Regions from separate parts of the Streptomyces sp. NPDC033177 genome, predicted to be linked through region 2. Evidence: riboswitches for the same ligand, from Rfam matches in the RefSeq annotation. Region 2 holds a riboswitch; the other holds the start of a gene.
What was found. Region 2 has a riboswitch for cobalamin ahead of cobN (cobaltochelatase subunit CobN). Riboswitches for the same ligand answer to the same signal wherever they lie in the genome.
Positions count from the first base shown of each region.

Region 1: another riboswitch for cobalamin. It lies ahead of ACZ5U5_RS12400 (energy-coupling factor ABC transporter permease); the one in region 2 lies ahead of cobN (cobaltochelatase subunit CobN).

Region 1 covers NZ_JBVIPS010000003.1:284,787-288,112, reverse strand. Annotated here, with positions in the region: gene ACZ5U5_RS12405 (energy-coupling factor ABC transporter substrate-binding protein) at 137-526, opposite strand; gene ACZ5U5_RS12400 (energy-coupling factor ABC transporter permease) at 526-1,254, opposite strand; cobalamin riboswitch at 1,285-1,468, opposite strand; partial or broken gene ACZ5U5_RS12395 (GNAT family N-acetyltransferase) at 1,554-2,191, opposite strand; gene tsaD (tRNA (adenosine(37)-N6)-threonylcarbamoyltransferase complex transferase subunit TsaD) at 2,188-3,255, opposite strand.
Region 2 covers NZ_JBVIPS010000004.1:381,307-401,265, reverse strand. Annotated here, with positions in the region: gene ACZ5U5_RS16715 (alpha-mannosidase) at 1-847, opposite strand, end outside; gene ACZ5U5_RS16710 (LacI family DNA-binding transcriptional regulator) at 948-1,931, opposite strand; gene ACZ5U5_RS16705 (ROK family protein) at 2,117-3,121, opposite strand; gene ACZ5U5_RS16700 (class I mannose-6-phosphate isomerase) at 3,118-4,833, opposite strand; gene ACZ5U5_RS16695 (ABC transporter substrate-binding protein) at 5,121-6,434, shown strand; gene ACZ5U5_RS16690 (carbohydrate ABC transporter permease) at 6,431-7,390, shown strand; gene ACZ5U5_RS16685 (carbohydrate ABC transporter permease) at 7,393-8,250, shown strand; gene ACZ5U5_RS16680 (glycoside hydrolase family 76 protein) at 8,303-9,481, shown strand; gene ACZ5U5_RS16675 (glycoside hydrolase family 38 N-terminal domain-containing protein) at 9,546-12,665, shown strand; gene ACZ5U5_RS16670 (serine hydrolase domain-containing protein) at 12,880-14,145, shown strand; gene ACZ5U5_RS16665 (nuclear transport factor 2 family protein) at 14,169-14,519, shown strand; gene cobN (cobaltochelatase subunit CobN) at 14,652-18,281, opposite strand; cobalamin riboswitch at 18,319-18,447, opposite strand; gene cobG (precorrin-3B synthase) at 18,523-19,815, shown strand; gene ACZ5U5_RS16650 (precorrin-8X methylmutase) at 19,827-19,959, shown strand, end outside.

The sequences.
Region 1 (3,326 bases), on a different contig from region 2:
CAGGGGCGCCCCCTTTTAGGGGTGGGGGGGAGAGGTAGAGGGTGGCGATCCCAACCACAAACACGGCCTTGTCCACGGGGTGGCGGCGGCGCCAGCGACTGCTGTGCGCCGCCGCGTCAATGGGCAGCACGCCGGGTCAGACCTGCCCGGCCCCGGACCGGGTGTGCTCCTCGTCGACAGCTTGCTCCGCGGTAGCTGCATCGGTACGCGCCGCCTCGGTACGCGCTGCCTCGGCGCCCTGACGGCGCCCCTTGCGCAGACCGAAGTAGTACGCGAGGACGCCCGCGCCGAGCGCCGCCTGCAGCGCGAACAGCGCCGACTCGATCTCCCCGGAGGGGGGTTCGTACAGCGGCGAGAACCAGGGCTCGTAATCCGGCTTGATCTCGGTGATCGCGGTCTCGGCCTGGGCGTCGGCCCCGGCGAACGGCTCCTTCTCGTCGTCGCCGAGGCCGAGCGCCAGCGGCAGCACCGCCAGCGCGGCGACGATGAGGAGGAGCAGAGTGTTGATCTTCGCGTTCCGGCTCATCAGGCGCTGGCCCCCGTCTCGGTCTCCGTCTTGCTGCCGGTGTCTGCCTGCGCGGACGGCTTCTTGCTTTGGAGCAGCACGCCGAGCCGCGTGAGCTCGCCCCTGCTCGACTGCACGAGCAGCCGCATCACCACGACGGTGAGCAGCCCCTCGCTGACCGCGAGGGGGATCTGCGTGACGGCGAAGATGCCGCCGAACTTGCCCAGGGCGCCGATGAATCCGCTGCTGGGGTCCGGGAACGCCAGGGCGAGCTGGACGCTGGTGACGCAGTACGTGGACAGGTCGGCGACGAACGCACCGAAGAACACGGCCACCATGAGCGGCACGTCGTACCGCTTCAGGAGCCGGTAGACGGCGTATCCGGCCCATGGCCCGACGATCGCCATGGAGAACACGTTGGCACCCAGCGTGGTGAGCCCGCCGTGGGCGAGCAGCAGCGCCTGGAACAGCAGCGTGATGGTGCCGAGCACCGCCATGATCGGCGGCCGGAACAGGATCGCGCCGAGCCCGGTGCCCGTCGGGTGCGAGCAACTGCCCGTCACGGACGGGATCTTCAGCGCGGAAAGGACAAAGGTGAACGCTCCGGACGCACCCAGGAGCAAGGTGCTCTCCGGGTGTTCCTTGACCTCACGGGTGAGGGAGCGGACTCCGTGGACGACGAACGGCGCGGACGCTACGCCCCAGGCGATCGCGTGCGCCGGTGGGAGGAAACCCTCGGCTATGTGCATGGCTAAGCAGACCCTCTCCAGCACCTCGTGGATGGACAACGCGCCTTGGCCGGTCTCCTGGCTGACGGGTCGTACCGACCGGACTCCGCCTTCCCGGGCGCGTGTTGCACCCAGTGGCTGCCGCGAGGGCTGGAGCCGGACTTCCCGATCACAGTGGCGAGGGCCGCACCGGCATCACACCGATTTCCCGAGCACCAAGGCGTGGTGACCCTAGTGCGGAATCGAGTGACCTGACAACTTGCGGGACCGCACCGCTTGTGGCACACACGAGCGCACACGACCTGGGCGTACGCCCCTGGTCAGCCCATGTGCAACGGCTCATGCGCGCCCGGCGTACGCCCTGCTCCCCGGGAGGTCGCCCCTCCTGTGCCGCAGGACACCGCGAGAGTCCTGGCGGGGTGGCGGGGCCCGAGGAAGACGACGACGCCTTTGCCGTCGGGTGCGGGGTGGGTCGCTGGGTCCAGCCCTGGCGATCGTAGAAAGCCATGGCCTGCGCCGACCGGACCGAAGTGAGCAGCCAGGCACGGCCGTCGGGGGCACCCGCGGCCACCGCCCCGAGCAGGGCCGTCCCGATCCCGGTCCCCTGCGCCCCGGGGCGTACGGCGAGTTCGTCTATCTCACGCGCCCCGCTCAGCCACATCAGGGCGCGCTCGGCCCCGAGTCCGGCGGCCGCCTGCGGATAGCAGCGATCGGCGGGAAAGGGGGCGGGAGTGGTCCACCCGGTGGTGAATCCGGCGATGTCCGACCCCTTCAGGGCGATCGCCGCGGTGAAGCCGGGACGCCGCACGTCGTCGCCGAGCCGGACCAGGAACTGCGCCGCCCTCTCCTCGTCCTCGTGCCAGGGCGGCGGGCCGAAGGCTTCGCCGTAGACCGTGCGCAAGGCGTCGGTGTGCGCGAGCAGTTGCTCAGCGCACAGAACGCGGACGGCCGCCGTCATCGGGCGGTCTTCGCCGGGTCCGCTCCCGGCTGCAGGGCCGCGTACTCCAGCGGGGCGGACGGATCGATCGACACGTCCAGGGGCGCGGGCTCGGCCCCGGCGCGTACGAGCAGGTCGCCGACGGCGGCGATCATCGCGCCGTTGTCGGTGCACAAGGTCATCGGGGGAACGCGCAGTCGCACGCCGGCTGCCGCGCACCGCTCCTCCGCGAGCGACCGCACCCGCGAGTTCGCGGCGACCCCGCCGACCACGACGAGGGTCGTGACCCCGTGATCCCGGCAGGCGGCGAGCGCCTTGCGGGTCAGGACGTCCGCGACGGCCTCCTGGAGCGAGGCCGCACCGTCGGCCACCGGCAGTTGACGGCCTGCGTGCCCTTCGGCCCATCGGGCGGCGGCGGTCTTGAGGCCGGAGAAGGAGAACGCGTACGGCGCGTCCTTCGGCCCGGTGAGCGGGCGGGGGAAGGCCACCGCGCGCGGGTCGCCGTCCCGGGCCGCGCGGTCGATGGCGGGGCCGCCCGGATACGGCAGGCCGAAGACCCGGGCGACCTTGTCGAAGCACTCGCCGGCCGCGTCGTCCAGGGTGTCCCCCAGGTGCACGATCCGATCGCGGGCCAGGTCCCGGACGAGCAGCAGGGACGTGTGCCCGCCGGAGACGATGAGCACCACGCAGGGCTCGGGCAGCGGGCCGTGCTCCAGCGTGTCGGCGGCGACGTGACCGGCCAGGTGGTGCACCCCGTACAACGGGACGTCGAGCGCGTGGGCCAGGGTCTTCGCTCCCGCGAGGCCGACCTGCAACGCACCCGCCAGGCCGGGGCCCGTGGTGACGGCCACCGCGTCGATGTCGGACAGCTCCAGGTCCGCCTGGTCTAGGGCGTGCCGGACGACCGGGGTGAAGGAGTGCAGATGCGCTCGGGCGGCGATCTCGGGGACCACACCGCCGAACCGGGCGTGCTCGTCCATGCTCGACGCGACCACATGGGCGAGCAGCCGCCCCTCCGAGACGATCCCCGCCCCGGTCTCGTCACACGACGACTCGATTCCCAGCACAATGCGCCCCGCGGCCACCGGCGTCTCCTTCACGTACAGGTCTTCCGTACTTTCCGCAAGAGAATTGTAGTTGCAATCCATGTGCAATA
Region 2 (19,959 bases):
GCCACAGCCAGGCCGTGTCGATGTGGGCGTGGCCGACGGCCGAGATCTGATGGGCGCCCGCGTGTGCGGGTGCGGACAGCGCCGGGACGAGGCACGTCCTGGCATGCCCGGCGGAGCCTGCGATGTCCTGGAGGTCGATCGCGTCGAGAGCCCTGCTGACCGCGTGCCGGATCTGGCTGCGGCGGGTGGAGTCCTCGGGCAGTTGGTGCATCAGCCCGGACAGTACGTCGAGGTCCTGGACCAGCTCCCAGACCGTCTCGTCGAAGACGGCAAGGTCCATCCGCGTCAGCCGGTAGAGCGGTTCTCCAACCGGCTCGGCGGGCCCCTCGCCGCGCAGCCAGGGAGCGATGTCGCCGGCCCGCGTGGGCACGTAGGGGTCGCCCGCGGCGTCGAAGTCGAAGATGAGCGGATTGGCGGCGGCCTCAATGTGAAAATCGAAGCCCTCGCCTCCCTGGGCCTGTTCGGCAATCAGGAGCCAGGTGTTGCGTGGGTTGAGCGCCTTCACCGGTGTCCCGTCCGCCCGGTAGACAAGCCCCTCGGCGGAGAAACCGGGCTGGGTGGCGGCGAAGCCGAGGTCGAGCACGGCTTCGACCCTCTCCCCCGCCCAGTCGTCTGGGACGGTGCCGCGGATTTGGAACCAACTCGTGGACCATGCAGGCCCCCAAGAGGTGCCGGTGGCGATCGGCTCGTAGGGCCCGGCGATGCCTTCCCTCACCGGGAGGGGTTCACCGAAGGTGTGGTGGGCGCTCACTTCGAGGGGGAGGGAGCGTGCGTGGACTGCGGGCCTGAGGCGTTGGTCGAGCACCCGGGCGAGCCGGCGTTCGGTCAGCGTGCGGTCGTCGTGCATGAGACTCCGTCCAAAGTTCCGCGCAGGGCGGCAGACTGGCCCGCCGAGCCCGTCGTGGGACAGCCTTGTCCCGGGAAAAGGGGGGCGGACGGCGGAAGGCCTAGATGTGGTGGGTCCCGTACCGGATGACTTCGATGGGGACCATGGAACGTCGCACGGGCAGCGCGGCGCCGGGGCCGGCGTTGATGCGGTCGATGAGCATCTGGCCGGCCCTGCGCCCGATCTCGTCGGCGTCGTAGGACGCGATCGTCAGCGGGAGCCCGAGAACGTCCGCGAGGTCGAAATCATCGAATCCGGCAAGCGACACCGGAACGTCGAGAGTGCGGACCGCTCGGACGGCACCCTGGGTGAGACGGTTGTTGGTACAGAAGAGGGCAGTAGGGGCATCGGGCTGCTGCAGCAGAGCCACGGCGGCACGCTCGGCTGCGGCCACGTCGGAAGGTCCGCGGCGGATGGTGCGCTCGTCGGGCTCCAGGCCGGCTTCCTCGTGCGCGGCCCAGTAGCCGCGGAACCGTTCGGCGCCGGTGTAGAGCGCCGGCGGGTTGCCGAGGAACCCGATGTGCCGGTGACCGTCCTCGATGAGCCGGCTGGTCGCCGCCTCGGCTCCGCCGAAGTCGTCCACCAGGACGCAGTCGGCCTCCATGCCTGCCGGCGGCCGGGCGGCGAGGACGAGGGGCATGCCGCGCAGCGCGGCCGGTGTCAGGTGCCGGTGGCTGCCGCTCGCGGGCACCACGATCATCCCGTCGACCTGGCTGGCGGCGAGATCCTCCACCAACCCCCGCTCCCGGTCGACCTGTTCGGCGGTGTTGCCGAGCAAGACCCGCAGGCCGTGCGCGTAGGCGACCTCCTGGACGCCGAGCGCCAGCCGTGAGTAGAAGGGGTTGGCCAGGTTGGTGACGACAAGACCGATCATCCCGCTGCCGCCGACCCTCAGACGGCGGGCGGTTTCGTTTCGCCTATAGCCGAGCTCGTCGACGGCGCTCAGTACACGCTGCCTGGTGGCCTCGGTGACCTGGGGGTCGTCCTTGAGGACCCGGGAGACGGTCATCGCGCTGACCTTGGCACGAGCGGCGACATCACGCATCGTCGGCGCGGCGGCGTCGCTCGGTCGGTGCTGCGCCACGGCCGGTCCTTCCTTCGTGCCTTCGCAGGGTCATTGTCATCGGCGGGCTGCCGGAGCTGCGGGCGCCGTCATTCTAGAGAAGTTCTCCGCCTCCCATGCCGTCCGCCCGGGCCGGTGCGGGCCTGTGGCGAGGCGGGGCTGCCTTCTCACGGCGGAGCCACGCAGCCGGAGTCAACAGATGCGGGGCGGGGCGCGACGACTCCGGTCTCCCGCTCCTCGCCTTGGGACCGCCGTTCCAGGGCCCAGTGAGCGGCGCCGATCAAGGGAGCATCGTGAGGCCTTTTGGCGGTGCGCAGGTCCATGGCGGCGATGACGGCAGCCACTTCGTGCCCGGCGGCCTCGGCTCCGGTGGTTAGACCCTCCCGCAGCGCCGGTCCGATGAGGTCCCAGGACGCGGCCATGGAGCCACCGACCACCATCACGTCCGCCCGGAAGGCGCCGCACCACGGCGCCAGGGCACGCCCCAGCGTGCCGAAACATTCAAGGATCACCGCCGAGGCCCGAGAGTCCCCCGTGCGGGCCAGTGCGGCGATGTCGCTGACGTCCGGGCCCTGGGACCCTCGTGCGAGGCCCGCGGCCCTGGCATACCGCGCGCGGATCGCCCGTCGTGAGATGACCTCCTCCAGCGGCAGGCCGTCGACGGCGATGCGGTGGGCCCGGCCGTCGGGCGGCACGGCAGGACCTTCGGTGACGGGCTGTCCGTCGAGCAGGAACGATGATCCGACGCCGGTGCCTAGCGTGATGCACACGGACCGGCTCCGCCTTTCTGCGGCTCCCCCGTGGTACTCGCCGATGGCGAAGGCATCGGCGTCGTTGAGGAAGCGGATGGTGCGCGGATCGGGCAGCCGCTCGCGCAGTTCCGCGCCGACGTCGACATCGTGCAGCGACTCGAACTTGCCGATGCCGCGGAATCGTCCGATTCCGGCGGCGTAGTCGAAGGGCCCCGGTAGGGCGACGCCCCACGGCGCGTCGGCGGGCGCTTGCGTGTGCCGGGCAGCTGCGGCGAAGGAGTCGAGTATCTCCGCGGCGTCCGCGTCGGCGGACACCGGCCTGCGTACGAGGGAATCGGCGACCGGAACACCGTTGGTCATGTCCACCACGGCGGCGGTGACATGCGTGCCGCCGATCTCCAGCACGGGCACCAGGGTCATGACGGCCTCACCAGGGATTTGACGACCTGTACGGGTCGTGTGCCGAGCGGGTGCAGGCGGTATCCGCCCACGGCTGCGGGCACAGTGAGGGTTTCGGCGAACGCCAGGTCGTGACGCCGGCCGTCGGCGGTCTCCACCACCACGCCGTCACCGGCGGCGACGTTGAGGATGTGGAAACGGCCCGCGGTGTCGTCGTCGGCCGGCCCCGTTCCCTCCAGCACCAGGCGGTGGACCGCGTAGAACATCTCGGGAAGTGCGCCAAGGATCTCTTCGCGCCAGCCCGCGCCCTCGCGCAGGACGCGCGGCTGCGGGACGAGGTCCTCGACGACCTCGGTGCCGCGTCGGTCGGTGTCGAGGTTGGCGAAGGCGTGAGCGTGCGACAGCGGCCTGGGCACCCCGGAGTTGGAGCGGCGCAGCCAGTCGTAGAGGCGCAGCGAGTAGAGGTAGGGCGTGGCGCTGATCTCCAGCACGAGGTTGCCCGCGCCCGATGCGTGCGGGGTCCCGGCCGGGATCATGAACAGTTGGCCGGGGTCGGCGGGGAACGTCTGGACGTGGTCCTCGACGTGCAGCGGCGTGCCGTGCGCCGCCGACGCCTCGACTTCCTTACGGAGGATGTCCACGTCCGTACTCTGCCGCAGCCCGAGGAAAACCTGCGATCCGGGGTCGCTCGCCGTGACGTAGTAGGTCTCGTGCTGGGTGTATGACCAGCCGAAGTTCTCCCGCATGTACTGCTCCTGCGGGTGGCAGTGCAGCGAGAGGTTGCCACCCCCGACCGTGTCGAGGTAGTCGAAACGGATGGGGAAGGAGGTGCCGTAGCGTGCGTGCACGTCCGCGCCGAGGAACCGTTCGGGATGCAGGACACACAGCAACTGGAACGGCAGTTCCACCTGTGCCCCGGCGTCCTGGCCGACGAGGACCCCGGCTTCGGGAGCGATCAGCTCGTAGCCCAGTGCGGTGTTGCCGCCCTCGGGCTCGAAGCCGAGCTGCTCGGCGGCCCACTTTCCGCCCCAGGCGGTGGAGTTGAAGTACGGGCGGGTGCGTACCGGCTGCTGGGCTAGGGCGGTCAGGGTGGCGCGGAAGGCCTCTCCGTCCAGGGAAGCAGGCGCCTGCGGGTTCTGTACGTCGACCCAGCGGTCGATCGTGGGCGCCAGTGCGTCGCGGTGGCGGTCGGCGACCGGCCAGTCGGTGTAGAAGAGGCGGCGCAGTTCGCCGGGAGCGTCGTGGTGACCGAGGTTGACGCCCACGGGCAGTGTTCCGGAGGCCACGGCCGATTCGGCGTACCGCTTGGGCAGGTCCGCCCACCAGAGCAGGTCGGGCGAGCACAGGGCGGAGCCGGGGCCGAAGACCAGCAGAATGCCGCTCGCGGGCCGAGCGACGGTCAGCGGTCCTTCGAAGAGGTCGGCCATGGTGAACTCGGCGAGGGGCAGGAAGAACGCGTCGCCGCCGTCGTGAGGGGTGCACAGCCGCTCGACGGCTGCCGGTGACCAGTGCTCGCGCACATCCAGGACCGCCACCTCGGCGCCCTGGGCGCGCAGGGCGGAGGCGAGCCCCTGTGCTGCTGCGTCCCAGTCCAGGGCCGCCGGTCCGTCCAAGGCGAGCACGGTCGGCCGGTCGGGCAGGGTCGCCGCGGCTTCGTCCCACCCTGTGACCACGGTGCCGGTGGCCGCCGGGTAGCGGGGGTTGCGTTCGTAGGGGCGAGGCTCTGAGTGCACAGGTAACTCCAGGAGAGGTGAGCGGGGGCAGCCGGAATGTTATCGATACCAATCATGGTGCACAAGATTGCTGCTCAGCGGCAAGCCATAACCGCTGCCAGAGATGGTGGACAGACGGATTCCCGCAACAGAGTCTTGTTTCGGCCTCATGGTGTCGTTAACATCCTGGCCATCCGAACCGCCGATGCCGTGCGGTACGGCGAGATCTCGCGGAGGGCGTCAGGCCCTCTCACCCACCACACCCCAGAGCCAGGGATCCCGACCGGGATCCACAGGGAAGGGCACCCATGAGATCAATCGGCGGGGCGACGCAGTGGCCGCCCCACCCGCTCGGCCGCCGCAGCCTCCTCGCGGGCATCGGAGCGGGCGCCGCGGTCGCGGTCGCCGGCTGCGCCCGCGGCGACAGCACCGCGGTGAAGCCGGGGACCACCTCGCTCGCCAACGACAACGCCACCTGGGACCAGGGCTATGTCGCGGCCGGGCAGGAGCTGAAGAAACTCACCGGTTACGCGCTGCGGCCGCTGTCCAACCCGAACCCCACGTCGTACAAGCAGGTCACGCAGATCTCGCTGCAGACGACCAAGGCCACCGACATGATCAAGTGGGCCTCGGGCTACTTCCTCAAGTCGTTGGCCCGCACGGGAGAGCTCAGCGATCTCTCCTCGATATGGGCCGATTACGAGGACAGGCAGTGGGTCACCCCTCAGGCTCGTGAGGCGATGTCCTACCGCGGCTCCGTCTACGGGATACCCCTCTACGAGTCGTACTACGTGCTGTTCTACAACACGGCTCTCTTCCGCAAGCACAAGCTGCGGGCTCCCGGCACCTGGGACGAGCTGCTGCACAACGCCGCGGTGCTGAAGAAGGCCGGAGTCATCCCCTTCGTTGCCACCCAGACCGGCAACTGGCCCGCCTACGAGTGGTTCCAGGAGCTGGTCAGCAAGGTGGATCCCGACTTCTACGCGGAGCTGATCGACGGGAAGGCGCAGTACACCGACCCACAGGCGCACAAGGCGCTGCAGATCTGGCAGGACTTCATGCGCAAAGGCTGGATGACGCCGGCGGACTTCGACCAGAACAACGGCCCTGCCGCGCTGAAGGCAGGACGCGTCGGCATGTTCCTGCACGGCTCGTGGCAGTCGCAGGGGATCGCTGCCACGGGCATGAAGCCGGGCGTGGACTTCGACGCCTTCGTTCTGCCCCCCGTCGAAACATCCACCCGCCGCTCCGTGATCACCGAGTCCGGCGTTCTCGCCGTCCCGCGCAAGGCCGTTTCACACGACGCGGCCATGGCCAACGCGGCGCACTGGCTCGACCCGAAGGTCCAGCAGGTGTGGACCGACTTCCTGCAGGACGCCTCGGCCAATCCGCGCTCCCGGCCGGGCAACCCGGTGATGGCGGGCCTCAAAGAGCGCGCACGCAAGGAACGTTGGGCACAGCTTCCCCGCTACGGCGAGTCCGGCCCGCCCAACCTCATCCAGGGAAACACCGATGACCTGGGCAGTTTCATGACCGGCGCATCCTCCCCGCAGGCCACCTTGCGCAGCATGGCCGGCCGGGCGGCGAAGGAATGGGCAGCATGGGAGAGGGACGAAGCATGAGTTCTTCCGTCGAACAACGGCGACCGCTGCTTCCCGGTCCCGGCTCCTCCCCCGATCCGCACCCCGCGGCCCCCACGCCCACGCGCCGCCACCCCCGGCGCCTGCCGGGGAAGCTGGCCGCGGCCGGATTCCTGGCCCCTGCCGTGCTCTTCGTGAGCGCACTGCTGCTGCTCCCGTTCGCCACCACCGTCTACCGGAGCTTCTTCGACGACCGGCGGATCTCCGTCTTCGCCGGGCTCGACAACTACCTCCTCTTCCTCAGCGATCCGACGCTGACCCGGTCGATCCAGAACACCTTGATGTGGGTGGTCGGCTCAGTCGCCCTGCCGATGGTCCTTGGCCTGGCCATCGCGGTGCTGACGCACAGCGGCGGATGGTCCCGAGTGGCCCGCCTGCTCGTCGTCCTTCCCTACGCCCTGTCCGGATCAGCCGTCGCGGTGGTGTGGAACTTCGTCCTCACCACCGACGGCGCCGCGAACCAGGTACTCAAGGCGTTCGGCCTCGATGCACTCGCCCAGGGATGGCTCCTCGAATGGCCGGGCAACACACTGGTCATGATCATCGCCAACACCTGGCAGGCGGCGGGCGTCGCGGTGATCCTCTTCCTGGTCGGACTGCAGACCATCCCGCCCGAGACCCTGGAGGCCGCGTCCCTGGACGGTGCGGCGGGCTGGCGGAAGTTCTGGTACGTCGTCCTGCCCCAGCTGCGGACCGTGTCGGTGATCGTCGTCGGGACCAGCCTGGTCGGCGGCCTCAAGTCCTTCGACCTGATCTGGGTGCTCACCCAGGGAGGGCCCGGCCGGCAATCGGAGACGCTCGCGGTCTCGATGTACCAGGAGACCTTCCTCGCCCTGCACCCCGGAGCAGGCGCGGCGGTCGCGGTCGTCCTCACCGCGATCGTGCTTCTCGCCTCGTGGCTGTACCTGCGGCGCCAGCTGACTCCGAAAGGCAACTGATCATGCCTACTCGCACCCCGCGCAGAAGTGCCCCACGGCCGCGGCCCACGGCAGGCCGGATCGCGCGCAACACGACCCTGGTGATCATCTCCCTGGTGTGGGCACTGCCCACCTGGCTGCTGCTCGTCAACGCCCTGGTGCCGGCCGCCGACTACAGTGGCGCGCCCCACTGGTGGCCCCAAGGGTTCGGCCTCTTCGACAACATGTCGCAAGCATGGACGCAGGCGGAACTGGGCCCCGCCATGGGCAACAGCCTCCTCTACGCCGTCACCAGCGCCGCAGCCGCCATCCTGGTGGCCACCACGGCCGCCTTCGCGACCGTCATCATGCCGGTCAAGCACAAGACGCTGTGGTTCTGGCTGATCTACTCCGGAACCCTGCTGCCGCTCCAGGTCTTCCTGCGCCCCCTCTTCCTGGCCTACGCCGACACCGGCCTCTACGACGCCCAGTTCGGGCTGTTCCTGGTGTACGTGGCGATCGCCATCCCGTTCGCGTACTTCATCATGCGCAACTTCGCGCTGACCCTCGCGCCGGAGATCATCGAGGCCGCCAGGATGGACGGTGCCTCGTGGTGGCGCATCTTCTGGCAGATTCACGTGCCGCTGTCCCGGTCCGCCATGGTGGCCGCCTTCGTCTTCCAGTTCGTCGCCGTCTGGAACGACCTCCTGTTCGGCATCACGCTGTCCACCAGCAGCAACATCCGCCCCGTCATGGCCGCGCTGGCCGAACTTCAGGGCAACTACTCCAATGTCGGGCCGCCGGTCGTGCTCGGCGGCGCGCTGCTGGTCTCGCTGCCGACCGTCGTCCTGTTCTTCTCCGCGCAGCGCTTCTTCGTCAGCAGCCTCAAGCTCCACGGCTGAGCCGCATTCCTTCCGCCCCTCACCGATCCACCTTCTTGAAAGGCAGACCGTGGTGAAGACACCCCTCCCCGCCGCACTGGCCCTCGCCGTCCTCGCCGGAGCGCTGTGGGCGACTCCCGCCGCCGCAGCCGACAGCGACCGGCAGACAGCTCCCTCCACCTGGGCCGAACGCGCCACGGCCAGCTACCGCTCCCTCCAGCAGCACCTCTACCAGGGGCCGCAGGAACACGGCCTGTACCTGGAGAAGACACCGCGTACGGAACAGGAGAACGCCCACTCATACCTCTGGCCCCTGCGTGAGGCGGCCGCCGCCACCGTCGACATGTCCGAACTGCCGCGCATCGGCGACCGCTACGACCGTGACGCCGCCGAGCGGTTCACGACCCTGCGGCTCTACTTCAACCCCCGCGACGGCAGGTCCGGATACGACTCCTACCTGCCCGCCCCGCTCGGCCAGGGCGGCGACGTCTTCTACGACGACAATGCCGTCGTCGGACTCACCTTCCTCGACCAGTACCGGACGACCGGCAACAAGCTCTACCTCGAGCGGGCAGCGGAAACCTACCGAGTCGTCACCCGGGCATGGGACACCGACCCGGCCAAGCCGTGCGCCGGCGGAATGCACTGGGTCGACTCCCCCAGCAACTACATGCGCGCAGCCAACGTCACCGGCCTGTCCGCCCAACTGGCCGCGGAGCTCTACGCCATCGAGCGCGAAGACCACTACCTCGCGAACGCGAAGAAGTGGTACGAGTGGAACTGGTCGTGCCTGCGCCGGTCCCCCGGTCTGTACGACAACAGCCGTGACGACGACGGCAGCACCAACAAGACCCTCTGGTCGTACAACTCCGGCGCGATGATCGGCACCGCCACCACGCTCTACCGCGCCACCGGCGACCGCACATACCTCGACCGCGCGGTCCAGGACGCCGAGGGCTCGCTCGCGTACTGGAAGCAAGGGGACCGGCTGCACGACCAGCCGGCGATCTTCAACGCCTTCTACTTCGACAACCTCCGCATCCTCGACGAGGTACGGCCCAACCGCGAATACCGCAAGACGGCCGCCGCCTATGCCGAGCGGACCTGGAAGGACAACCGGACGCCCACCGACGGCCTGTTCCGCTTCCAGCCCTCCGGCGGCGGCGACCACGCCCCGGACGCACAGGCCGAAACCCTCCACCAGTCCGCGATGATCCAGATCTTCGCCGGGCTCGCCACCGACCGTTCCTGACCCCTCGTCGCCCCACGCCTCGAACAGCACGCCCCGGCACCACACACGAGTGGAGACCTCTCCCATGCCCCGCCCCGCACTTGCCCGTCCCTCCTGGTGGGACTCGAACATGGCCCGAGACATCCTGCGCGAGCGCGCGGTGTCCGCCGAGGGGCTCCTCGGCGGACACCGGATCACGATCTCCTGCGAACCTCTCCTTCGCCACGACGGCGCGGGCGGCCTGCTGCAGTCCGTCCGCGTCACGGCCGGCCGGCCGCTCACCCGCGCCCGCGTCACCACCCTCACCGGCCAAACCCTGCGCTGCGAGGTCCTGCCGGGGCCGGGGTCGGACACCCGCCTCCTGGTTCCCGAAGCGGACACGCCCACGACCGTCCTGGTCGAGCTGCCCGAGCTGGCCGACGGAGAGAGCGTCGAGGTCCTGCTGACCCCACAGCGCCACTGGACGCTGCACCTGGTCCAGCACGCCCACCTGGACATCGGTTACACGGACCCGCAGAGCACCGTGCTCGCCGAGGGGCGCAAGTACCTCGACTCCCTGCTCGAACTGTGCCGCACCACGGACGAGTGGCCCGACGCGTCGAAGTTCCGCTGGGCGGTCGAGGGCTTCTTCAGCTACGAGAACTGGTCACAGAACCGGCCGCCGCGACAAGTAGCGGAATTCCTCGACCGAGTCCGCGAGGGGCGCATCGAACTGGCCGCGATGCCCTTCAACCTGCACACAGAGACCTGCTCCACCGACGAGCTGCACGAACTGCTGCGCCCGATACGCCAGTTGCGGGAACAGCACGGCATCGACATCACCACCGCCATGCAGACGGACGTACCCGGTCAGGTCGTCGGACTTCCCGACGTCCTGGCGGCCAGCGGGATCCGCTATCTCTCGGTCGCCCACAACTGGGCGGGACGCGCGGTCCCGCACCACGTCGGGGGCCAGGATCTGCCGCGCCTGTTCCGCTGGCGGGCCCCCAGCGGCAGCGAGGTGCTCGTCTGGCGCACGGACACCCCGCACGGCCTCGCCTATATGGAGGGGTCGATCCTCGGCTTCGACGAATCCTTCGACCGCGTCGACGATCTGCTGCCGAACTACCTCTCCGCCCTGGCCAGTCATCAGTATCCGCACGAGGGCCGCGGAATCCCCGGATTCCCCATCCTGGACGAGGAGTTCAAGGGCGACCCCTACCCGTGGGACATTCTGCACCTGCGGGTCCTGGGCAAGTTCGCCGACAACGGACCGCCGCGCCGCATCATCGCGGACACCGTGCGCCGGTGGAACGAGGAGTGGGCCTTCCCCGTCCTGCGCACCTCACGCAACGAGGACTTCTTCAAGGACGCCGAGGAACGCCTCGGCGACCGGCTCGAGACCTTCGAGGGCGACTGGACGGACTGGTGGGTCGACGGCGTCGGCGCGGGTGCCGTGCCGCTGGCCGCCACGCGCGACGGGCAGGCGGCGCTCGCCGACGCACAGACCGTCGCGGGCTACGCCCAGATCCTGGGCGCGCCGGACGCGGCACGGATCACCGGGGCCGCGCCTGAGGTGTACCGCGCGGCCTCCCTGTTCAACGAGCACACGTGGGGTGCGGGCGACCCCTGGACGCACGGCGACCACGGCCACGCCTCGGGCGAGCCGCAGTGGCACTGGAAGTACGCCCAGGCCCTGCACGCCCACGACGGCGCACGCACCCTGCTCGACTCCGCGAGCGCGGCACTGGGGGAACGGCTGTCTCCGCGCGCAGGGACGCTCGCCGGCTACTACATCGTCAACACGTGCAGTTGGCCGCGGTCCGAGGCGGTCCGCCTCTTCCTGCCGGAGAGCACCGTGCCCCTCGATGACCCGGTGCGGGTCGTCGACTCCCGCGACGGCACACCTCTGGCGGTGACGCAGGAGGAGCAGAGCAACGAACTGCACCGGGCGGCCGGGCGTTTCCTCCTGTTCCGGCTGGCTGACGTACCGGCCCACGGGGCGGTACGCGTGGACGTCGAGTCCGCTGCCGCGGCCGGGCACGTGGTGGAGGAGCCCACACCGGGCGAAGCCCCCACGGTCCTGGAGAACGAGTATCTGCGCGTCCACGTCGACCTGGCGTCCGCCTGCATCGACTCGATCCTGGACAAGCGGACGGGAGCCGAGCTGGTCCGGCAGGACTCCACCGTCGGCTTCAACGGCTACCTGTACGACGAGTACGCGACGGCCGGCGGCTTCAACCACCAGTCGAGCAAGACCACGGCCAACGCCTCGATGCATCTGCTGGCCACGCGGAATACGGCTTCCCCGGCGGCCTTGGTGGAACGGACGTCGGACGCGACCGGGCAGACGCTGGTCTACGAGTGCGCCCCGGCCGGCACCCGGCGACTGCGGGTCAAGGTCCACCTGCCGCATGCGAGTGCACGGATCGACCTGGAGAACCGGATCGACAAGGCCGCGACGCTGACCAAGGAGAGTGCGTTCTTCGCCTTCCCCTTCGCGATGGGTTCTCCGGTCCTACGGATGGAAGCCACGGGTGGAGTCACCGGAACGGGGCTGCCCACGGTGCCCGGTTCGGCCCGGCACATGCGGGCGATCCGCCGCTGGGTCAGCCTCCAGGAGGACGGCACCAGCGCCGCGCTGGCCACCCAGGATGCGCCGCTGATCCAGGTGGGCGGGGTGGCCATCCCGTATGTGCCCTACCCGCAGTCACTGGCCCAGGAAGAGCCGGGCACGGTGTTCTCGTGGGTTCACAACAACATCTGGGACACCAACTTTCCCTCGGAGCAGGCCTTCGACCACGTCTTCCGCTACAGCGTCGGATGGCAGGAGACACCCGCCGCAGGTGGTGCGGTGCTCGGCATGCGCACGGCCGCCGTCGGCAGCCGGCCACTGATACCCGTACGAGCCGGCCGTGCCCCTGAACCCCACCCCAGCGCCTCCCTCGCGCTGCTGGCACTGGATGACCCACGCGTGCGGGTCGTGGGCCTGACGGTGCCGCAACCGGGACGCCTGCTGGTGCGGTTGCAGTCCTTCGCCGAGGAACCTCTCACGTGCCGACTCACACCCGGCTTCGCCGTCACCGCCGCGACGTCGGCCGACTATCTCGGCTCCGCGGGTCCCGCACTGCAGGCCGACACCGACGGCTCCCTGCCGGTACCCGTGCCGCGGCTCGGCACCACGGCAGTGTTGCTGACACCGGCGGATACGCACGACCTTGAGTGACGTTGCCCGCACCGAGGGGCTCTGTTCGGCCGCGCGGTCGAACGGGGCCCCTCTCTCGTACACGGGCAGGGCTGATTCAACACCGTGGCGAGCTCAAAGGGACATCGGTCCGATCGAGTGGATTCGCAGGGACGCCTACCGCAGGAGGGCCTTCCATCGGGCTCGGGATGGTGCCGTTGCACCCTCATCCCCGATCCGGAAGAAGTGCACCGACATGCGACGTACTCACTCCCGACGCCTGCTCGCAGCTGCGATCTTGGTGGCGTCCGTACTGGCCCCGATGGGGGCGGTTCCCGCTGCTGCTGGTACTGCCACCCGCCAGGCGGATGTCGACCGTCACGACCAGGACAAGCACCATCCGAGTGGCTTCAGCCGCGACATGACCTCGCGGCTGGACAAGGCCGTCGAAAAGGTCCGCCGGGAGGCCAACATCCCCGGCGTCGCCGTCGGGCTATGGATGCCGGGCAAGGGACGCTACGTACGCGCGAGCGGGGTTGCCGACACCGCCACCGGTAGGCCGATGACCACCGACCTCTACACGCGGATCGGCAGCGAGACCAAGACCTTCACGGTCACCGCCTTGCTCAAGCTCGTGGACGACGGGCGGATCCGGCTTGACGACCCGATCTCCCGCTACGTCCGCGGCGTGCCGAATGGTCACCGCATCACGCTGCGCCACCTCGCCGAGATGCGCAGCGGCCTGTTCCCGTACACCGACGACCCGGATTTCGTGCACGATCTGCTGAGCGACCCGGGCCGCTCGTTCGGCCAACGGGAAGTCCTCGCGTACGGCTTCAAGCACCGCAATACCTTCGCGCCGGGCAAGCAGTTCCAGTACTCCAACAGCAACCTGGTCCTTCTAGGTCTGGTGATCGAGAAGGTCACCGGTCATCGCGTCGCCGACGTCATCCACAAGCGGGTGCTCCACCCGGCCCACCTCGATCACACGCTCTTTCCCAGCGGCCCCGAGTTCCCCGAGCCGCACGCGCGCGGCTACACCAACCAGACGCTGAGCGGAAAGGTCGAGGACTCCACCGACTGGAACCCCAGTTGGGCCGGAGCTGCCGGGGCGATGATCTCGAACCTGCACGACCTGCGCCGTTGGGCCAAGACCGTCGCCACTGGGACGCTGCTCCGCCCGGAGACCCAGAGGCAGCGGCTTCGGATGCTGCCGACCGGCCACCCCGGTACGAGCTACGGTCTCGGCATCTTCAAGACCGGCGGCTGGATCGGGCACAACGGCTCCATCCCGGGCTACGAGAGCGTGACGGTCTACCTTCCCTCGCAGAAGGCGACCTTGGTTCTGCTGCTCAACACCGACATCACGCATGAGGGCCAGGAGCCGTCCTCGCTGGTCGCCCGAGCGATCACTGAAGTCGTCACCCCCGACAACGTCTACGACCGCCCGGTCCCCCGCGCTGGTGCCGCATCAGCCAACGTTCACCCTGGTGCGACATCTCGCCCCACCCGTCACCCGTAGGCGTCCACTGCCATAGTCGGGGCATGAACGGTGACTTCTTGGTCCGGCACCATCACCAGTTGACCGCGTGGCTGAGGGATGGTGACGCTGAAAGCCTCGACGCATTCCTGGGCGCGCACCACGATGCCTTCGAGCTCGTGACGACAGATGGAGTGATCCTCGACCTTGAGACGCTGCGAGGCTCCCTGCGCAGTGCGGGCGGCAGCCGGCCTGGATTGTCGATCGAGGTCGAGGAGATCACCAGCGTCACCCCCGAGGTGTACCGGTTCCTGGAGCGCCACAGCGTGGACGGCGCTGTCCTGGACGTGCGGGTGGTGACGGCCGTGATGGGGGACGGGTTGCTGCTCAGTGTGCAGGAGACCGCCCGCCGGTAAGGACAGACGTTGCCTGATGCGGCCCCTGGAAGCCACTGTTGCAGAGCGACGACCAGGGACAGCTGCTGACGTTCCGCGGCGAGGGCCTGCCCCTGGCTTGCACCGCAGACGAGCCTGCCGTGGGAGAGCGGATCACTCCCCGCCCTCAAGGTCGCCCTCTGTCTCCAAGTACGCCTGGCGCAGGGCATCGAGAGCCGCTGCGTCCGGCTTCTCCCACATACCCCGCGACTCCGCCTCGAGGAGCCGTTCGGCGATGCCATGCAGCGCCCATGGGTTGGCCTCTTGGAGGAACTGGCGGTTGACCGGGTCCATGACGTAGGTCTCAGTGAGCTTGTCGTACATCCAGTCGGCAACCACGCCGGTCGTGGCGTCGTAACCGAACAGGTAGTCCACGGTGGCGGCTAGTTCGAAAGCGCCCTTGTAGCCGTGGCGGCGCATCGCCTCGATCCATTTGGGATTGACCACGCGGGCCCGGAAGACTCGGGACGTCTCCTCGACGAGGGTGCGGGTGCGGACCGTCTCGGGGCGGGTGGAGTCGCCGATGTACGCCTCGGGGGCGCTGCCACGCAGGGCACGGACGGTGGCGACCATGCCCCCGTGGTACTGGAAGTAGTCGTCGGAGTCGGCGATGTCGTGTTCGCGGGTGTCCGTGTTCTTCGCGGCGACCGCGATGCGCTTGTACGCGGTCTCCATCTCGTCGCGGGCCGGGCAGCCGTCGAGCTCGCGGCCGTAGGCGTAGCCGCCCCAGACGGTGTAGACCTCGGCGAGGTCGGCGTCGGTACGCCAGTCACGGGAGTCGATGAGCTGGAGCAGGCCGGCACCGTAGGTGCCGGGCCGGGAGCCGAAGATACGGGTGGTGGCGCGACGTTCGTCGCCGTGCGCTGCGAGGTCGGCCTGGGCGTGGGCGCGCACGTGGTTGGCTTCGGCGGGTTCGTCGAGGGAAGCGGCCAGGCGTACGGCGTCGTCCAGCAGGCCGATGGTGTGCGGGAAGGCGTCACGGAAGAAGCCCGAGATGCGCAGCGTCACATCGATGCGGGGGCGGCCCAACTCCGCGGACGGGATGATCTCCAGGCCCGTCACACGGCGGGAAGCATCGTCCCAGACCGGGCGCACGCCCAGCAGGGCCATGGCTTCGGCGACGTCGTCCCCGGCGGTGCGCATCGCGCTTGTGCCCCACAGGGAGAGACCCACGGACGTGGGCCAGTCACCGTTGTCGGCGCGATAGCGCTCAAGCAGGGAGTCCGCGAGGGCCTGTCCGGTCTCCCAGGCCAGGCGGGAGGGGACGGCCTTGGGATCGACCGAGTAGAAGTTGCGGCCGGTCGGCAGGACGTTGACCAGGCCGCGCAGGGGTGAGCCGGAGGGCCCCGCCGGCACGAAACCGCCGTTCAGGGCGTGGACGGCGTGGTCGAGTTCATCGGTGGTCGCCGACAGGCGGGGGACCACCTCGCGGGCTGCGAACTCCAGGATGGCGGCGACCTGTTCGCCGTGTTCGGTGGGGACGGCGACACAGTCCCAGTCGGCTTCCTCCATCGCCTCGACCAGGGCGCGCGCCTTGTCCTCCGCCTCGTCCGCGGTGGTGCGGGTCGCAGCCGACTCGTCGAGGCCGAGGGCTTCGCGCAGCCCGGGCAGCGCCGTCGCGCCGCCCCAGATCTGGCGGGCGCGCAGGATGGCGAGAACGAGATTGACTCGGTCCCCGCCCTGCGGCGGCGCACCGAGTACGTGCAGGCCGTCGCGGATCTGGGCGTCCTTCACCTCGCACAGCCAGCCATCGACGTGCAGCAGGAAGTCGTCGAACCCGTCGTCGTCGGGGCGGTCGGCCAGGCCGAGGTCGTGATCCAGCTTGGCGGCTTGGATGAGGGTCCAGATCTGGGCCCGGATGGCCGGGAGTTTCGCCGGGTCCATGGAGGCGATCTGGGCGTATTCGTCGAGGAGCTGTTCCAGGCGCGCGATGTCGCCGTAGGAGTCGGCGCGCGCCATCGGCGGGACGAGGTGGTCGATGAGGGTGGCGTGGACGCGGCGTTTGGCCTGCGTGCCCTCGCCGGGGTCGTTGACGAGGAAGGGGTAGATCAATGGCAGGTCACCGAGGGCTGCGTCCGGGCCGCAGGCGGCGGACAGGCCGGCGTTCTTGCCGGGCAGCCACTCCAGATTGCCGTGCTTGCCAAGATGGATCATGGCGTCGGCGCCGAAGCCGCCGTCTTCCTGTGCGGCGGCGATCCAGCGGTACGCGGCCAGGTAGTGGTGCGAGGGTGGCAGATCCGGGTCGTGGTAGATGGCGATGGGGTTCTCGCCGAAGCCGCGCGGCGGCTGAATGACGATCAGCAGATTGCCGTGGCGCAGAGCGGCCAGGACGATGTCACCCTCGGGGTTGCGGCTGCGGTCGACGAACATCTCGCCGGGCGCCGGGCCCCAGTGCTCCTCGACGGCGGCCCGCAGCTCCTTGGGCAGCGTGGCGAACCAGCGCCGGTAGTCCGCCGCCGGCACGCGCACGGGGTTCTTGGCGAGTTGTTCCTCGGTGAGCCAGTCCTGGTCGTGGCCACCCGCCTCGATGAGCGCACGGATCAGGTCGTCGCCGTCACCGGAGGCGAGGCCGGGCACATCCGTCGCGCCGAAGTCGAAGCCCTCCTCGCGCAGGCGGCGCAGGAGCGCGACCGCGCTGGCGGGGGTGTCCAGGCCGACCGCGTTGCCGATCCGGGAGTGTTTGGTCGGATACGCGGACAGCACCAGGGCGAGCCGCTTCTCGGCGGCCGGGATGTGCCGAAGCCGCGCGTGGCGCAGGGCGATTCCGGCGACGCGGGTGGCGCGCTCGGGGTCGGCGACGTAGGCGGGCAGACCGTCCGCGTCGATCTCCTTGAAGGAGAAAGGCACCGTGATGAGACGGCCGTCGAACTCGGGGACGGCGATCTGGCTGGCGGCGTCCAGCGGGGAGACACCCTCGTCGTTCTCGGCCCAGGCGGCCCGCGAGCCGGTGAGGCACAGGGCCTGCAGGATCGGCACGTCCAGGGAGGTCAGGGCGCCTGCGTCCCAGGACTCGTCGTCGCCGCCGGCGGAGGCCTGGGCGGGCTTCGTGCCGCCGGCCGCGAGGACCGTCGTGATGATCGCGTCCGCGGCCCGCAACGTCTCGATGAGTTCCGGTTCGGGAGCGCGCAGGGACGCCACGAACAGGGGCAGCGCGCGTCCGCCCGCCGCTTCCACGGCATCGCACAGGGCGTGCACGAAGGCGGTGTTGCCGCTCATGTGGTGGGCGCGGTAGTAGAGCACGGCCACGGTGGGGCCGTCGTCCGGCGTCTGGCGGGTGGACCGCTCCAGGGGCCCCCAGGAGGGTGCTGGTGCGGGTGCGTCGAAGCCGTGGCCGGTGAGCAGCACCGTGTCGGACAAGAAGCGGGCCAGCTGTTCCAGGTTGGCCGGGCCGCCATGGGCCAGGTAGGCGTGGGCCTCGGCGGCGATCCCGACGGGGACCGTGGAGGCGGCCATGAGCTGGGCGTCCGGTGCCTGTTCACCGGTGAGGACCACCACAGGACGCCCGTCGGCGAGCAGCAGGTCGAGCCCGTCCTGCCATGCGCGGATGCCACCGAGCAGGCGTACGACGACCAGGTCCACGCCGTCCAAAAGTGCGGGCAGCTCGTCCAGGGTCAGCCGGGACGGGTTGGCGAAGCGGAAGCTCACCGGGCCGGTGGCAGCCCGGGCGCTGAGCAGGTCCGTGTCGGACGTCGACAGGAGCAGGATGGAGGAATGCGTGGGGTGTCCCCCGGAAGAATGCGGCATGCGCTGGCGGCCTTCCTCGGGGTGTCCGCGCCCCGGGCGGTGTCGGACGGCGGGAGTTCCTGGCTCGCCCGACCCTCACGGATCGGGCTCACAGTGGCGGGACCGCGCCGGATTCGCACCGGGCTTCCTCCCTGTCGCCGTCGTGGCGATGGCAGACCTGATGATCCACCAGGAGCATAGTAAGGGTCGACGTCTCGGTGCGGGGAGTACGTCCAGTGTGATGGTCGGTATGCTCGCCGCCATGCCCTCGGCCCCCCTCCATCCCTCGTCCCAGGCCACAGCCGCTTTTCGGGACCGCGATGACGCATGCCCGGGCGCCTTGCGGCTGCACTCCGCGAACGACGGGGCGCTCGCCCGCGTACGCCTGCCCGGGGGCGTTCTGCGCACCGATCAGGCCGCGGCGCTGGGACGTGCCTCTCTCGAACTCGGGGATGGTGATGTTCATCTCACCTCACGCGGCAACGTCCAGTTGCGTGGCCTGGACGCGTCCGACGGCGAAGAGCTGGCGCGGCGTCTGGCCGCTGCGGGACTGCTGCCATCGCCCCGACACGATCGGGTCCGCAACATCGTGGCGTCGCCGCTGTCCGGTCTCGATGGCCGCGAACACTTCGACGTACGGCCGTGGTTGACCGCGCTCGACGGCCTGCTGTGCGCGAGTGACACGGCGAGCGGGCTTTCGGGGCGGTTCCTGTTCGCCTTGGACGACGGACGCGGTGACGTCGCCGCGCTCGACGCCGATGTCACGCTGCGTGCCACGCCGGACGAAGGAGCCCTCCTGCGCATGGAGGGCTGCGGCGTGCTGCGCGTGGCCGCCGACGACGGGCCTCGCTCCGCACTTCTCGCGGCCGAGGTCTTTCTCGAGGCGAGCGGCGGGCAAGCATGGCGTGCGGCCGAACTGCCCGCCGAGATCGGGGACTTGACCGCTTCGGTCGTACGTCGTCTGGTGTCGTGCGGCATACCGGTTTCCGGGCCGGACAAGACCCCTTGGCCCCTTGCGACGAAGCCGGAGCCGGAGCCGGGCATCGTCACCGCACCCGACGGCGCCACGACCCTGTCCGTCCTGGCCCCGCTCGGCCGCATATCGGCCGCCCAGTGGGTCAAGTTGACGAGCACCGCTTCCCGGGAGCTGCGCCTGACACCCTGGCGTGGTGTGGTCCTGCCCCACTCCCCCGCCGAGCTCCTGCCCGGCCTCGCCGCGGCCGGGCTCGTCACCTCCCCGGCCTCCGCCTTGGCAGGCGTCGGCGCGTGCATCGGGCGTCCGGGCTGCGCGAAGGCGAAGGCCGACGTCCGGGCTGACGCCGCCGCGACGAGTACGGACACGGGGGGTGCGGGCGGCCGACTCCCGGTGTACTGGTCGGGATGCGAGCGCCGCTGCGGACACCCACGCGGGGACCACGTGGACGTGGTCGCCGGGCACGGCGGCACCTACCAGATCTCCGTCCACCGTGCCGGCCGCACGCGGACCGTCACCACGCACGACAACCCCTCACAGCGGGCCGCCGCCCTGGCAGTGGCCCGCCAGGACAACGCATGACTAGGAGCACGGTGTTCGAGTACGAGAAGGACGGCCCGGCGATCTACCGGCAGTCCTTTGCCATGATCCGCGCCGAGGCCGATCTGGTGGGCCTGCCCGCCGACGTGGCCCAGGTCGCCGTTCGGATGATCCATGCCTGCGGGA